DNA from 3 places in the Candidatus Villigracilis saccharophilus genome. Region 1 is predicted to be linked to each of the others. Evidence: riboswitches for the same ligand, from Rfam matches in the RefSeq annotation. Region 1 holds a riboswitch; each other region holds the start of a gene.
The links. A riboswitch is a leader RNA that binds a small molecule or an ion and turns the genes downstream of it on or off. The one in region 1 is predicted to bind cyclic di-GMP.

Region 1 (4,272 bases):
TCGGGAAGATGACGCAGGAAAGGAACTTTACAAATTGGCTATTGAAGCCTACGAAAAGTGTCTCGCGCTCAACCCCAAGGATGCGCAATGGCATGCCGGTTTTGCCGACCTGCTTGCCAATCATGCTTTCTGGAATTCTTTTTTGACCAACCCAACTATGGATGTTTACCGTGCATTCAATGAAATACATACGGCACTCGAGCTGGCGCCGAAGGATGCCAAGGTTCTGGAGATCGCAGAATCAATTTATTTAATGTTCCCAGAGGGAATGATAAAACTGAAAACGGATACAATTTCCCGTGGCTGACTCAAACTCCCACTCCGCTTCCTGTCACCCTGACAATTGCACCTGCTGAAAGTACAGTTGCCGCCTCGGCTGTAGATGCAACGGCAACTCTTGTTCCGCGTGTTACGAATACGCCCCTGCCCATCTCGAGCCCTAGTAAAAACGAAACCACACCTTCGCCAAAAGCAACCCCACCCTGCGGGGCAGCAGCACTGGCTCCGCTAACAGCGATTGGCGTATGGTTGGTCAATAAACGCAGGCTGCAGCATTAAACCAGAGTCTGCTTACGCTCTAATAGATATTTCAAAACTCATTCACGATAAGAAATAAGGCTTAACCACAAAGATCCAATATTTTAAGAGAATAGACATGGCTAGACCGAACAAAGGCGATAGCCATGTCTACTAATTCCTATAAATAATTATCCGTACTTGTTACTGAATCCCAGCCCAATTCCCGGAAATCGGCATGTCGCCAGGATTCCCCAGTGCGAAGACCAGGTCAGCAAAGCCAATCGTATTACTGTTCCTCAGCATAAACACCCCATTGCGATAGACCCCGATCGTATCAACCCCATCATTATTCCAATCACCAGTCACAGGTTGGTCGCCCTTCAACCCGTAATTGAGCGCAACATCCGCAAAGCCGCTGACGTTCGCGTTTTTCAGGAAAATCACCCCATTATTCGGACGAAATACTCCGGTGGTATCCAAACCATCGCCATTCCAATCGCCGACAATGCCCACATCACCCGGGTTACCAAGGAGAAAGGTCGTATCAGCATCTCCTGTGGAATTGCTGTTGCGCAACAAAAACTGACCGTTGTGATAGACCCCAATCGTATCAACACCGTCTCCATCCCAATCCCCGGCAATCGGTTGATCGCCTGCCTGGCCGAAAGAAAACACAATATCTGCGAAACCCAATGTATTTGAATTACGCAGGTAGAAAGTACCGTTTCGATAGACGCCGATCGTATCTGTTCCATTACCATCCCAATCGCCCACTACAGGATAATCTCCTCCCAATCCATAATTTATGACGACATTCGCGAATCCGTCAGTATTACTATTTTTCAAGTACAAGGCTCCATTGGCTGGCCGAAAGACTCCAGTCGCATAATTTGTGATGATTGGAGATGCAGGCAGTGCTTCGCTAAGCAGCAAATTGTTATTAATGTCCTTTTTTACGCCTGCTTTCTCGAGCCACATATAACCAGGATCCGTATCATAACTCCAACGGCCACTATGAACATACCATCCCGAGAGAGGCGTGCCATTAATCGCAACAAGCGCTCCATTGTGCTTAAGAGTGAAATGAACGTGAGGAACAGATGATGCACCGCCAGAGCATGTGGCTTCTGCAGGTGTATTTGCGACCACACCTATTTTGTCATTTTGTTTAATTGAACCTGAAAAGCTTTGTATGTTTTCAAGATGATAATAAGTTGTCTCCCACCCATCTGCATGTAAAATTTTAAAATAACACGCAGAAACTTGGATCGGAATTCCTGCAGCGCTTGCAACTATCCAGGTATTGCTTGTATCAGATCCCCAGGAAAGACCTCCAGGATAGAAATCCAAAGAAGAAGCATCCCGGAACGTGCAATTTGTATTAGTGATACATCCGCTGTTATCATGAACGCCCCCAAATCTCCATGATGTTCCCTGCAGATAGGGGAGTTGTAATAAGTTATCCGGTGCGACTGGCATTCCCGATTCCGCAGACAGGCTTACAAGGTTGTTTTCATCAAGCGGACTATTATTTCCAAATAATCTTGCATAAGTCTGGTAAAAGCCATTGGCTTGGCTGTTATCCAGTATCAATGATATGTTTTTTTCATTCATTGCGGCAAGTCCCGCGATGATCGCATAGGTCCCCGCATTGGTGCCTGATGCTACACTGACAGTATACCCATCCGAAGTAACAAAAGATTCCAGAGACCGCTGTGAAACAGACAGCGGAGAGTAGGAATAAAGATGCAAATAATAAGCCTCTGTCATTTTATTTGACAGGTATTCAACCTGAGAAATAAAATGACCGGCATCCAAACCAAAAGCATCTTCCAATTTTTCAGCATTGGGATTGGAAATTAATTGGGAATGAATTTCCAACAAGGTCAGATAAATTTTTGGGTTTATACTGAAATATTCCGAGCGGCCATATAGATCATCAGCATATACCAACAGGTGAGGAGCATTGGTGCTAAGGTAAGATTTCAAACTAAAATCCCCCACATTAGGTCCGTACACAAACTCGCCATCTGACAAAATTATGCTTGCAGCTAAACCGGAATTATCCTTCGCTTGAACCCCCTCAGGAACCGCAAATGCGCAGAACAAAATGCAAATTAATAATGAGCTGGTGAAAACTACATTTTTGAATTGACTGATTTGATTCCTGGATGTCATGAAAATATTCCTTCATATGAGCATCCAGATCTTTTGCATTTTTGAAATGTAAGCAATCTCGACTGCTCGTTTTCGGCAGCTTGGCGATCATGGCTGTGCGAACTCAGCTTTAGACCCATAGCTTTGCGTTCCTGCTTTTCAACAGGTTTGCGATTTATCGATACGATAGACTCTTAAAGTTCAAATAAAAACGGATCTGACTTTTGCCAGATCCGCGAATGGAAACACAAAACATGTGGTTTTCAGCGGTCTGGCGATCCTGGTTGTATGTCAACAACTTTAGACCCATGACTTTGCGTCCCTGTTTTTCAACAGGTTTGCGATTTCATTAACATTTATCTGTTTTTAGTTTAGCACATCCTTCAGGTTTTTCACTTTTCAAATCAGAAAAGTCACCCCATATTATTGTAAGGTAACTGCAGGCATAATCATGTTTGTGGAATACGTCTTGTAGAGGCCTCGATACACGCAGTCTCAGCCAAAAAAACTTTGAACTCACAATTAAAAAGAACATGGCTATGCTCCCCGACAGCATAGCCATGTTTCTCGTTTTTACAAAATTCGATCAGTATATTTTATGGGATCCCATCCCAGTTGCCTGAGATCGGCATATCACCGGGGATGCCCAAAGCGAATACTATATCTGCGAACCCTATCGTATTGGAATTCCGCAGGTAGAAGGAACCGTTTCGATATACCCCAATGGTATCAATTCCATCATCGTTCCAATCGCCGATCACAGGTTGGTCATTAGCCAAGCCATAATTTAGCGCAACGTCTGCGAATCCGCTTACATTTGTATTCTTCAGGAAGATCACACCATTGCTTGGGCGGAAGACCCCGGTGGTATCCAGACCGTCACCATCCCAATCCCCTGCAATGCCAACATCGCCCGGGTTTCCAAGATAGAAGCTCGTATCCGCTGGCCCCGCAGAATTGCTGTTGCGCAGCAGGAATTGGCCGTTGCGATAGACACCGATTGTATCAGTGCCATCCCCATCCCAGTCCCCAGAAACCGGCTGATCACCTGGAAGACCAAAGGCGAACTCCAGGTCAGCAAAACCAATGGTGTTGGAATTGCGCAGGTAGAAAGAGCCGTTGCGATAAATTCCAATCGTATCTGTTCCGTTACCGTCCCAATCTCCTGTTATAGGATAATCTCCTCCCAATCCATAGTTAATGGCGATATCTGCAAAGCCCGTTGTGTTGGCATTCTTCAGATACAAAAGCCCATTACTCGGCCGAAAGACTCCGGTTGTATCTCCACCAGAACCCAAGCCGCCGGAACCATTATTGATCACAAAGTCTCCAGCTGCCGCGTTGATCAGGCTATTGTAGTTGGCACTATCACCCGCCACGAAGTCTGCTGTGATGGCATATGTGCCGATAGCTGTTGGCACGGTTGCAGATCCATTATATTTAATATTGCCAACCGTACCCGCAACTGAGCCAGTCACAATCGCCGCTTGTGGAGTGGCATTAAAGACGACCGGCGAATTCGTTACAGATAATGTCGGCGTGGCTTTGTTGATTGAAAAAGAACCAGCAACGGCATTCGTCAGGCTGTTATAAGCG
Region 2 (4,272 bases), on a different contig from region 1:
CCACGCCATTCAAGACTCTGGCGAAGAGAAAGGTCAGATTGTTATTGCCAGCCGTCAAGCGGGAGAATTAATCGAAATGAGTATCACTGACAACGGAACAGGTATCCCAAAAGAAATCCAAAGCAAGATTTTTGATCCTTTTTTTACAACCAAGGATATAGGCCGTGGAACAGGCCAGGGGCTGGCGATTGCATATACTGTGATCGTTAAAAAACATGGCGGCACATTAGAATTCGAGAGCGAGACCGGCAAGGGGACAACGTTTACCATTCGTTTACCTAGAAGAGCAAATTATGACTGATAAAATTCTTCTTGTTGACGATGAAATTCTCCTGCTCAATTCACTCCAGCGCGAGTTGAGTACGCAATACAATATTGATGTCGCTGAAAGTGGCTTTGAAGGATTGGAAAAGATTTCCAGCAGCGGTCCTTATGCCGTGATTGTATCGGATTTCCGCATGCCAAAAATGGATGGAATTAAATTTCTAACTCAGGCAATGGACTTAGCTCCTAACACCGTTCGCATGATCCTGACTGGCAATGCTGACCTGCCAACAGCCATGGATGCCATTAATAAGGGTCAAATATTTCGCTTCCTCTCCAAGCCCTGTTCAGGCAAATTACTCACCCAATCATTAAACGCCGGCTTAAGACAGTACCAATTGATCATGTCTGAAAAAGAGCTTCTTGAAAACACACTAAAAGAATCCATTAGTATGCTTACAGAAGTACTGGCAATCGTCAATCCCAAAGCGTATGGGCGCTCATTACGCACCCAACAACTTGTCGCTCATATTGTTAAAGAGCTAAAAATTAACAACGGTTGGCAATATGAGATGGCAGCCGCTCTTTCGCAATTAGGCTGGATCACTTTTTCACAACAGATGCTGGATAAAATTGAAGATAACCAGATGTTCAATGCGCCAGAGGCTGTGATATTTTCAAACCACCCCTTTGCAGCCAGTAAACTATTGAAAACATACCCCGCCTTGAGCTGGTTACGAAAGTGATCATCGGTCAAGATCGTTCGATTGATGATCTGTGCCTTGATCCATCTTTCCCGGAAATCTATATGGTTGATCTGGGATCGCATATTCTCAATATCTGTATAGACTATGATCAACTTCTGTTAAAGGGTTTAATGCATGACGAGATCCTTGCCAAGTTAAAAGCCACTCAAAATCGTTATATGCCGGAAGTCATTCAAGCGCTTACCACCCTGCACAGCTTTCAGCCCATTCCGGAAGAAAACCGAGTCAGGGAGATTACGCTTAAGGAGCTTGAGGTTGGTATGCTTGCAGTCAAACCGATTAAAGATATTAATGGAAGGGTCTTAATTGAAGGAAACGCGTATATTACTCGTTCAAATATAATCAAACTTCTCGGCCTGTCTGCTGAAGCAAACATAATAGTAGAGCCTATCAAAATCGCGCGAAAGGATAATTACGGATAACCAAAGCGTGCGATTTACTCGAGTCTTACACCTACATTATTCCTGACAAGGGATAATTACACCAGGAATTTTTATCAGTTTTGTAAGGATATAGTATTTTCTTCGGAAAGTGATATGATGTAACTATAAAAGAAACGAAAAGGCAAAATCGGTGAAAACCGACGACGCAAAGCCACGGGTCTAAAACCGAGAAATCGGTCACGATCGCCAGGCCGCCGAAGTTGAGACAATTGTTACCTGTCTTGCAGGCCTGGCAAAAATAGCCAGGCCTGTTTGTTTTTGAGAGATTTTTTGGAGGCAGCCATGAAAAAACAAAGATTTACTTACATACTAAAGACAATGATGGCGTTAGCTATTCTGGGAGTGCTGGTCAGCCTCATTGGCGAAACACCCGTCTCGGCAACCCAAAAACAGCAGTCATACATCATTCAGGCGACCACCACTGACACAGCTGCCCAATTGGTCGAAAAACACGGCGGTACGATCACCTCACGTTTGGATATTATTCGCTCCGTTGGCGCACTGCTTACCGATCAGGCCGCTGCCCGATTACGCCTGGAAAAAGAAATCGTCGCAGTCGTGCCTAATGGAACTATTCAATCCAGCGATGATGATAAACCTGGCGAGGATGACAAGGAAAAGAAGAAAGATAGTAAAGATAGTAATGTTGAAGAAAAGAATAAGGAAAAGGCGTTACCACCACCGACTATCCGAACGTGATCGGTGCTGATATCGTTTGGGGAGAGGGAGTGATCGGCTCTGGCGTGACCGTGGCAGTACTCGATACAGGTATATTCGGCGAATTGCCGATGTTAGCAAAAGGCGCGAACAATAAATCCAATCGTATTGTTGCATGGAAGGATTTTATTTCCTCAAGCCGCAAACCCATTGATCCCAACGGCCACGGGTCCCACGTCGCCGGTATCATTGCCAACAGCCAGAAGGGCGCAGATGGCGACTGGAATGGAGTAGCTCCAGATGTCAAACTTGCTGGTGTGCGCGTTCTGGATGAAACCGGATACGGCACCTACGAAACAGTGATCATGGGGCTTCAGTGGGTTCTCGAAAATCAAGCACGCTATAATATCCGGATCGTCAATCTCTCCCTAGTCGCTCCGGTTCAATCTCCATATTGGGCTGATCCTCTTAATCAAGCAGTAACCCAGGTTTGGGCAAATGGTTTGACCGTGATTGTTGCCGCGGGCAATAACGGACCAGATCCTATGACCGTCACGGTTCCGGGGAATAACCCATACGTTATCACAGTAGGTGCATTCACTGACAATTTCACCCCCGCAGACTGGAACGACGACTATATTACTCCGTTTTCTGGTACAGGACCTACCCTGGATGGTTTTGTAAAACCCGATCTAATCGCTCCAGGTGGACACATCACCTCAGTGGTACCGGCAAAATCAGTGCTTGTCAAACAATATCCGGATAATTGGATTAAGAAATCCTATTTCAATCTGGCAGGAACCTCGCAAGCAACAGCGGTCGTCTCAGGTGTCGCGGCACTTGTTATTTCAAACAACCCTTCCCTTACTCCTAACGAAGTCAAAATGCGGTTAACAGGCACTGCCCTCCCATGGGTGGATGCGAACACCACAGACGCCTTATACAGCATGTGGCAGCAAGGCGCGGGCATGGTAAATGCTCCTGACGCAGTCTTCGCTGAAGTCAGCGGAACCGCCAATGACGGGATGGATATCCAAGCCGACCTGGCTGGAACGATCCATTACGAAGGCTACTCATACTACGACGAAGCTACCGCTACCTTCCGCTTATATGATCCATACGCAGACTGGGCTGGCGGTTACGGAGTATGGGATGGAGCTCGAGGAACGTGGGCCGGAGCTCGCGGAACTTGGGCGGGTGAATATGGCGCTTGGGCTGGAGCTCGCGGAACTTGGGCCGGTGCACGTGGAACGTGGGCTGGAGCTCGCGGAACTTGGGCCGGTGCACGTGGAACGTGGGCTGGGGCTCGCGGTACATGGGCCGGCGGTTACAGCACGTGGGCTGGCGCACGTGGAACGTGGGCTGGGGCTCGCGGTACATGGGCCGGTACTATTTCAGATCCCACATTCATGGATGGCTTTGCAGCCGGGGAAAGTCCGGATGCTGAAAATTCCAACACAGCTACATCGTTCTTCCTGCTCGACCAATAATACAATAGACATAAAGAACATAAAAGCCCCCGACCCAAAAGTCGGGGCTTTTTAAATTAAGCAAAAATTTAGAAAAAAACGAGCAATAAAATTATGAATTGTGAGGAAAACGCAACTCCCGTTCCAGGGTGTCCAGTTTTTGGATATCCAAACGAGCGCCTAATTGATTGAAAGTTCTTTCTGCATTCTTAAGATAGGATTTGGAGAGTTCGCGGTCAGATTTAAGCGCAGCAAGACGTGCCCGCCGCATTAGTAAACGTCCGTGCTCCAAGTGATTGTCAGTCGCTTCAAAGATCTGCTCCGCCTGACGATATTGTCTTTCGGCTTCATCCGCATTATTCACGGCCAAAGCAACATCGCCCAGCAATCTCAAGGCGGTCCCTTTGACTTCTGTGTCAGTATCGGCGGTAAATTCAGCCAGCAAGGAAACAGCGGATTCTCCACACTGGGCAGCCTTTATAAGGTCATTCATTCCAAGGTAAATACTACCCTTATTCACGAACACATCCACCAAGGTAGCTTTTTCTCCAAGACTCTTGAGCAATGCTTCACTTCGCAAGCTGTGTTCAAGAGCAAGTGACCATTCTCCAAGAGCATTGAAAAGTACGCTCAGATTATGATTAGACAATGCAATATGAAAATTATGACCGA
Region 3 (4,272 bases), on a different contig from region 1:
CTTTAACACAACAAAAAAGCAGCCGACCTTTCAGCCGGCTGCTTTTTATTTAACATTCAGACAATATTACGGGAGTACAGTTATGCGGTTTTGAGGGCCAGGAGCAACGAGCGGGAAGGCGACAAAGTATTTCTCCAAAGCGTCGGTATCCACTGCGCCGCCAAGGCGGTCAGTCCCGTCTTTGAATGCGAAGAAATTGTCACCGCCGTCGGCAAGGAAGCTATTCACTGTCACACGGTATGTGGAGGTATCACTGATCGCAACACCATTAAGCATCATGTTCGAGATCTTGCTTCCAACAGGCGCAGACAGGCTCCAGCTATATGTAAATCCATTGGAGATCTGCAAGATACGATTTTGGCCTGCAGCGGGATTGTTAAACTGCTGTTCCAAGACCGCCTTGATCTGAGTTCCCGTCATGGTAATGGTCGTCAAATTATTACCGAATGGCTGGACCGCGAACGATTCGCCGTAGGTAACCTTCCCATCGCCTTCACCGGCCGTACTGCCCGCAAAATTCAGGTCAGTACGGATTCCGCCCGGATTCATAAAAGCGATCACAGCCCCGCCGTTGGCTGGATCTGCCGTGGCATACAATTGCGCATCTGCGATCACATCACCCAAAGCCGACTCGCCTGCGGCATTATTGGTACGTGTGATCGTGGCAGTAATCACTCCAATAACACGGTTGGCAAGCGGGGCGGCAATTGCATTATATTTAGCGATGAGCGCGGTGATGAAACCATCCTTTGCGACATCACGAGTAACAATATTGTTATTGGCAGACATGCTGACAACTTCACCTGACTTGCGATTGATCGTCAGGTCAACATCGGTCACAACACGTCCAAAGGATGCGGCACTCGTAACGAGCATATTATTGATCGTACAGTTATACGCATTGTGAGTATGTCCGCTGATGACCACATCCACTTCCGGGTCAAAGCGATTGACGATATCTACAATGGCACCGGAAATACCCTCACAGCCATTGTAAGGAGCGGGAGCCACCTGGGCGCCGCCTTCATGGATCAGAACTACAATGGTTTGGACACCTTCTTTCTTAAGCTCAGGGATCAGAGCATTGACGGTATCAGCTTCGTCCAAAAAGGTAAGACCGGCAACACCTGAAGGCGTAACAATACTCGGCGTACCCTCGAGCGTCATGCCAATAAAGGCAACCTTGACACTATTAAATTCACGGATCTTATAGGCAGGGAAGAGAGTCTTGAGATCTTCGTCTTTGTTTTTCTTACTGTCATCATCATCTTCATCATCGCTATCATTAAAAACAACATTGGCAGCCAGATATTTAAACTTTGCTCCCGCAAAATCATCGCCGTCCAAACAACCATCAACAGGATGGCAACCGCCTTTTTGCATGCGTAACAACTCAACAAAACCTTCATCGAATTCGTGATTGCCAACAGCATTAAAATCCAGACCCATCGCATTGAAAGCTTCAATGCTTGGTTCATCATGGAAAAGTGCAGAAAGCAGCGGGCTTGCGCCGATCATATCGCCAGCGGATACCACAACAGTATTCGGATTGAGGGCGCGCAAGGTATTGATGTGAGTGGCAAGATATTCCGCGCCGCCAGCATTGATCGTTCCAATACGCCCGGACGAACCAGCTGGTGGTTCAAGGTTTCCATGAAAGTCATTAACAGCTAAGATTTGAACATCGACAGTCGGAGAAGGCTTGGCTGAAACAGTTGATACGATCAGGGTCGAAAGCAGAACCAGCAAAAGCAATATTGAGAAAACTTTTTTATTCTTCATTGGTGAAAAATCCTTTCCTTTGGCAAGTGAGAATTTGATTGTTAATTTGAAAAAGCATGTTCAAAATATCAGGACATTGGCAACAATGGTTTTATTATTTGTTTTCCATTCCTCCATTCCTATTAAATAAACACTGCCAAAGGGGTAAAAATCCTTCGGCAGTCTGGCGATCTGTATCACAACCACAGATCCATGACTTTGCGACACCACCTCACGATGGATTTGCCCATTTTTTCGTATCAGGTAATGTTGACAAACTATATCATAATTCATTGTTGATTTACAATGAATTTGTATAATACTTAAGTCCCATTGCTTTTTAACTTCGGTATATGCAAAAGTAAGGATCGTGAACTTAAGTTAAACAATATCCGCATGAGTTAATAGAAGTGTAATGGAATAAAAACATTTTTCCCATATACAAAGTGTCAAGAAGAGATAAAATAAAAGCATGGACACACAATCTGGTTATCTGTTAGTCGTGGAAGATATTCCCGACATCTTAAAATTATTGGATGCAACCCTAAAATTCAAAGGCTACCGGGTTCTTACTGCGCGAAACGGTGAAGAGGCACTGGAAGTTATTCAAAAGGAACGCCCGTTACTGGTCATCACCGATATCCTGATGCCCAAGATGGACGGATTCAGCCTTGTTCACAGATTAAGAATACATTCAGAAACACGCGCTATCCCGGTGATATTTTTATCAGCAACCTATGTCGCACCAGAAGATAAGGCATTTGCATTGAATATCGGAGCGACGCGTTTCATCGAAAAGCCGATCGACCTTGAACAGTTCATGCAAACGATCTCAGAACTTCTAAAAAAAGGAATCCCTGCTTCACAAGAGCCGCTTACTGAGCCTGATTTTTATAAAGGTTATCGGAAACGCCTTCAGATCAAACTCGACCAAAAAAATGCACAGATCGCCCGCACTGAACGCCTTCTAGAAACTCTTTCAGAAGAGGAAAAACTATCCTTCCAGGCATCACTTCAAATGGCTATTCAGGAACGCGAAGAGATTCAAAAACTGTTGAACCAGATACACGAGCATTTTGAAAAAAAATAACCTCCCCATGTTCAATTCTGAATTAATCAATGCTGTCGAAAACTTCTCAGCGCTCATGCTTCCACTTTCCGAAAAAGAACTAGACCGTAAATGGACATGGAAAGATCACGATGAAGAAGGAATCCGTTTTGCCTTCTTTGTGACGATTCAAGAACTACGGCAACTGGCTGTTCTGCTGACATCGACCCGCACACCGCTGACACAGGCGCAACATATCCTTGGTCAATACCATAAACAATACCTGGGTTTACAGGCTGTGGTCATTGGGGTTTCAAAAGAAGTTTCAGAACGCATACCAAATGATGGCGAATGGGCTATCCGCCAGGCTTATGCGCACATCCTTGGCGCTGAATTCTCCTTCCGCACGGTTATCCGTTACGCATTAGAACGTCACCGTGTTGCCCAATGGACGCCTGAAAGAATCCCCAAGCCCGAATATCCACGCCTATACGGCATAAACGAAAGTGAGTATGAATTTCTGATGGAGGGTCCGCTTGATGCAATGCTGGCATATCACCACGAACTGCATCCTTCGATCATTCAGGAATTTTCCAATATCACGGATCAGGAACTGGATTTGCCAGCCGCCTTTTGGGAAGAAACCCGCTTCCCCATTCGCCACCGCCTGCATCGTTTTGAAGCGCACATCATTCAGCACACCGTTCAAATCGACAAAACGCTAACCGCGGTCAGCCAAACCCCGAGCGAATCCAAACGGTTGATCCGGTATTTATTTTCTGCGCTGGCTGAAGTAAATGCGAAAATGATCAGCAGCGATAATTATCCGACAAGCAGTTCAGAATTGGCCAAGAATATAAATTTGAGAGTACGGGAAATTCAATCTGCGCTAGAGAATTAAACACTATAACAAAAGGACCGCGAAGTTTAATCGCGGTCCTTTCACTTATTTTGCAAATCTCATTTTGTGCCTAAAGTGCGCTGCACGGAAAATTCGGTCAAAGAATCCTTTATACCCATCCGCATCATACAAAATCATATAATCGGCGGGACCATAGTCAGAAGGCGGCAGCATAATGGCAGGATTGGGATTAATTTCCAAAATAAACAACTCCCCTTTTTCATTCATGCGAATGTCACAGCGTCCGTATCCCACCAACCCCATGGCAAGATACATCCGTTTTGCAATATCATGAAGGCGCGCAACCAATTCCGGGTCAATGACCCGCTTAAAATCAAACGGCACATCATAATTCCATTTTATATCCACATGCCAGAATTCTTCGTTGGGAGGAAATATCAATTCCGCTGGAGGATAGGCCACGGGATCGCTCAAATCATCCACATTGTCAACGACAAGGACATTGAACTCCTTGCCTACTATAAACTCTTCCATGCGAGCCGCGCCAAATTCGGAGCAAATCCTAGCCACCTGAGTCTTAACTTCTTCTAACGTGTCTGCG

Region 2: it holds a riboswitch for cyclic di-GMP, as region 1 does, so the genes downstream of both, IPL17_RS03970 (hypothetical protein) here and IPL17_RS09345 (M23 family metallopeptidase) in region 1, are expected to answer to the same signal.
Region 3: it holds a riboswitch for cyclic di-GMP, as region 1 does, so the genes downstream of both, IPL17_RS18900 (bifunctional metallophosphatase/5'-nucleotidase) here and IPL17_RS09345 (M23 family metallopeptidase) in region 1, are expected to answer to the same signal.

The regions. Positions count from the first base shown of each region.
Region 1 covers NZ_JADJSO010000022.1:86,450-90,721, reverse strand. Annotated here, with positions in the region: gene IPL17_RS09355 (hypothetical protein) at 1-307, shown strand, start outside; gene IPL17_RS09350 (hypothetical protein) at 309-536, opposite strand; gene IPL17_RS09345 (M23 family metallopeptidase) at 721-2,508, opposite strand; cyclic di-GMP riboswitch class I at 2,769-2,859, opposite strand; cyclic di-GMP riboswitch class I at 2,939-3,029, opposite strand; gene IPL17_RS09340 (InlB B-repeat-containing protein) at 3,273-4,272, opposite strand, start outside.
Region 2 covers NZ_JADJSO010000007.1:1,983-6,254, forward strand. Annotated here, with positions in the region: gene IPL17_RS03955 (ATP-binding protein) at 1-301, shown strand, start outside; gene IPL17_RS03960 (response regulator) at 294-1,010, shown strand; gene IPL17_RS03965 (hypothetical protein) at 1,007-1,453, shown strand; cyclic di-GMP riboswitch class I at 1,585-1,673, shown strand; gene IPL17_RS03970 (hypothetical protein) at 1,757-2,173, shown strand; gene IPL17_RS03975 (S8 family peptidase) at 2,170-3,621, shown strand; gene IPL17_RS03980 (tetratricopeptide repeat protein) at 3,713-4,272, opposite strand, start outside.
Region 3 covers NZ_JADJSO010000059.1:73,792-78,063, reverse strand. Annotated here, with positions in the region: gene IPL17_RS18900 (bifunctional metallophosphatase/5'-nucleotidase) at 67-1,782, opposite strand; cyclic di-GMP riboswitch class I at 1,937-2,019, opposite strand; gene IPL17_RS18895 (response regulator) at 2,234-2,851, shown strand; gene IPL17_RS18890 (DinB family protein) at 2,838-3,710, shown strand; gene IPL17_RS18885 (hypothetical protein) at 3,756-4,272, opposite strand, start outside.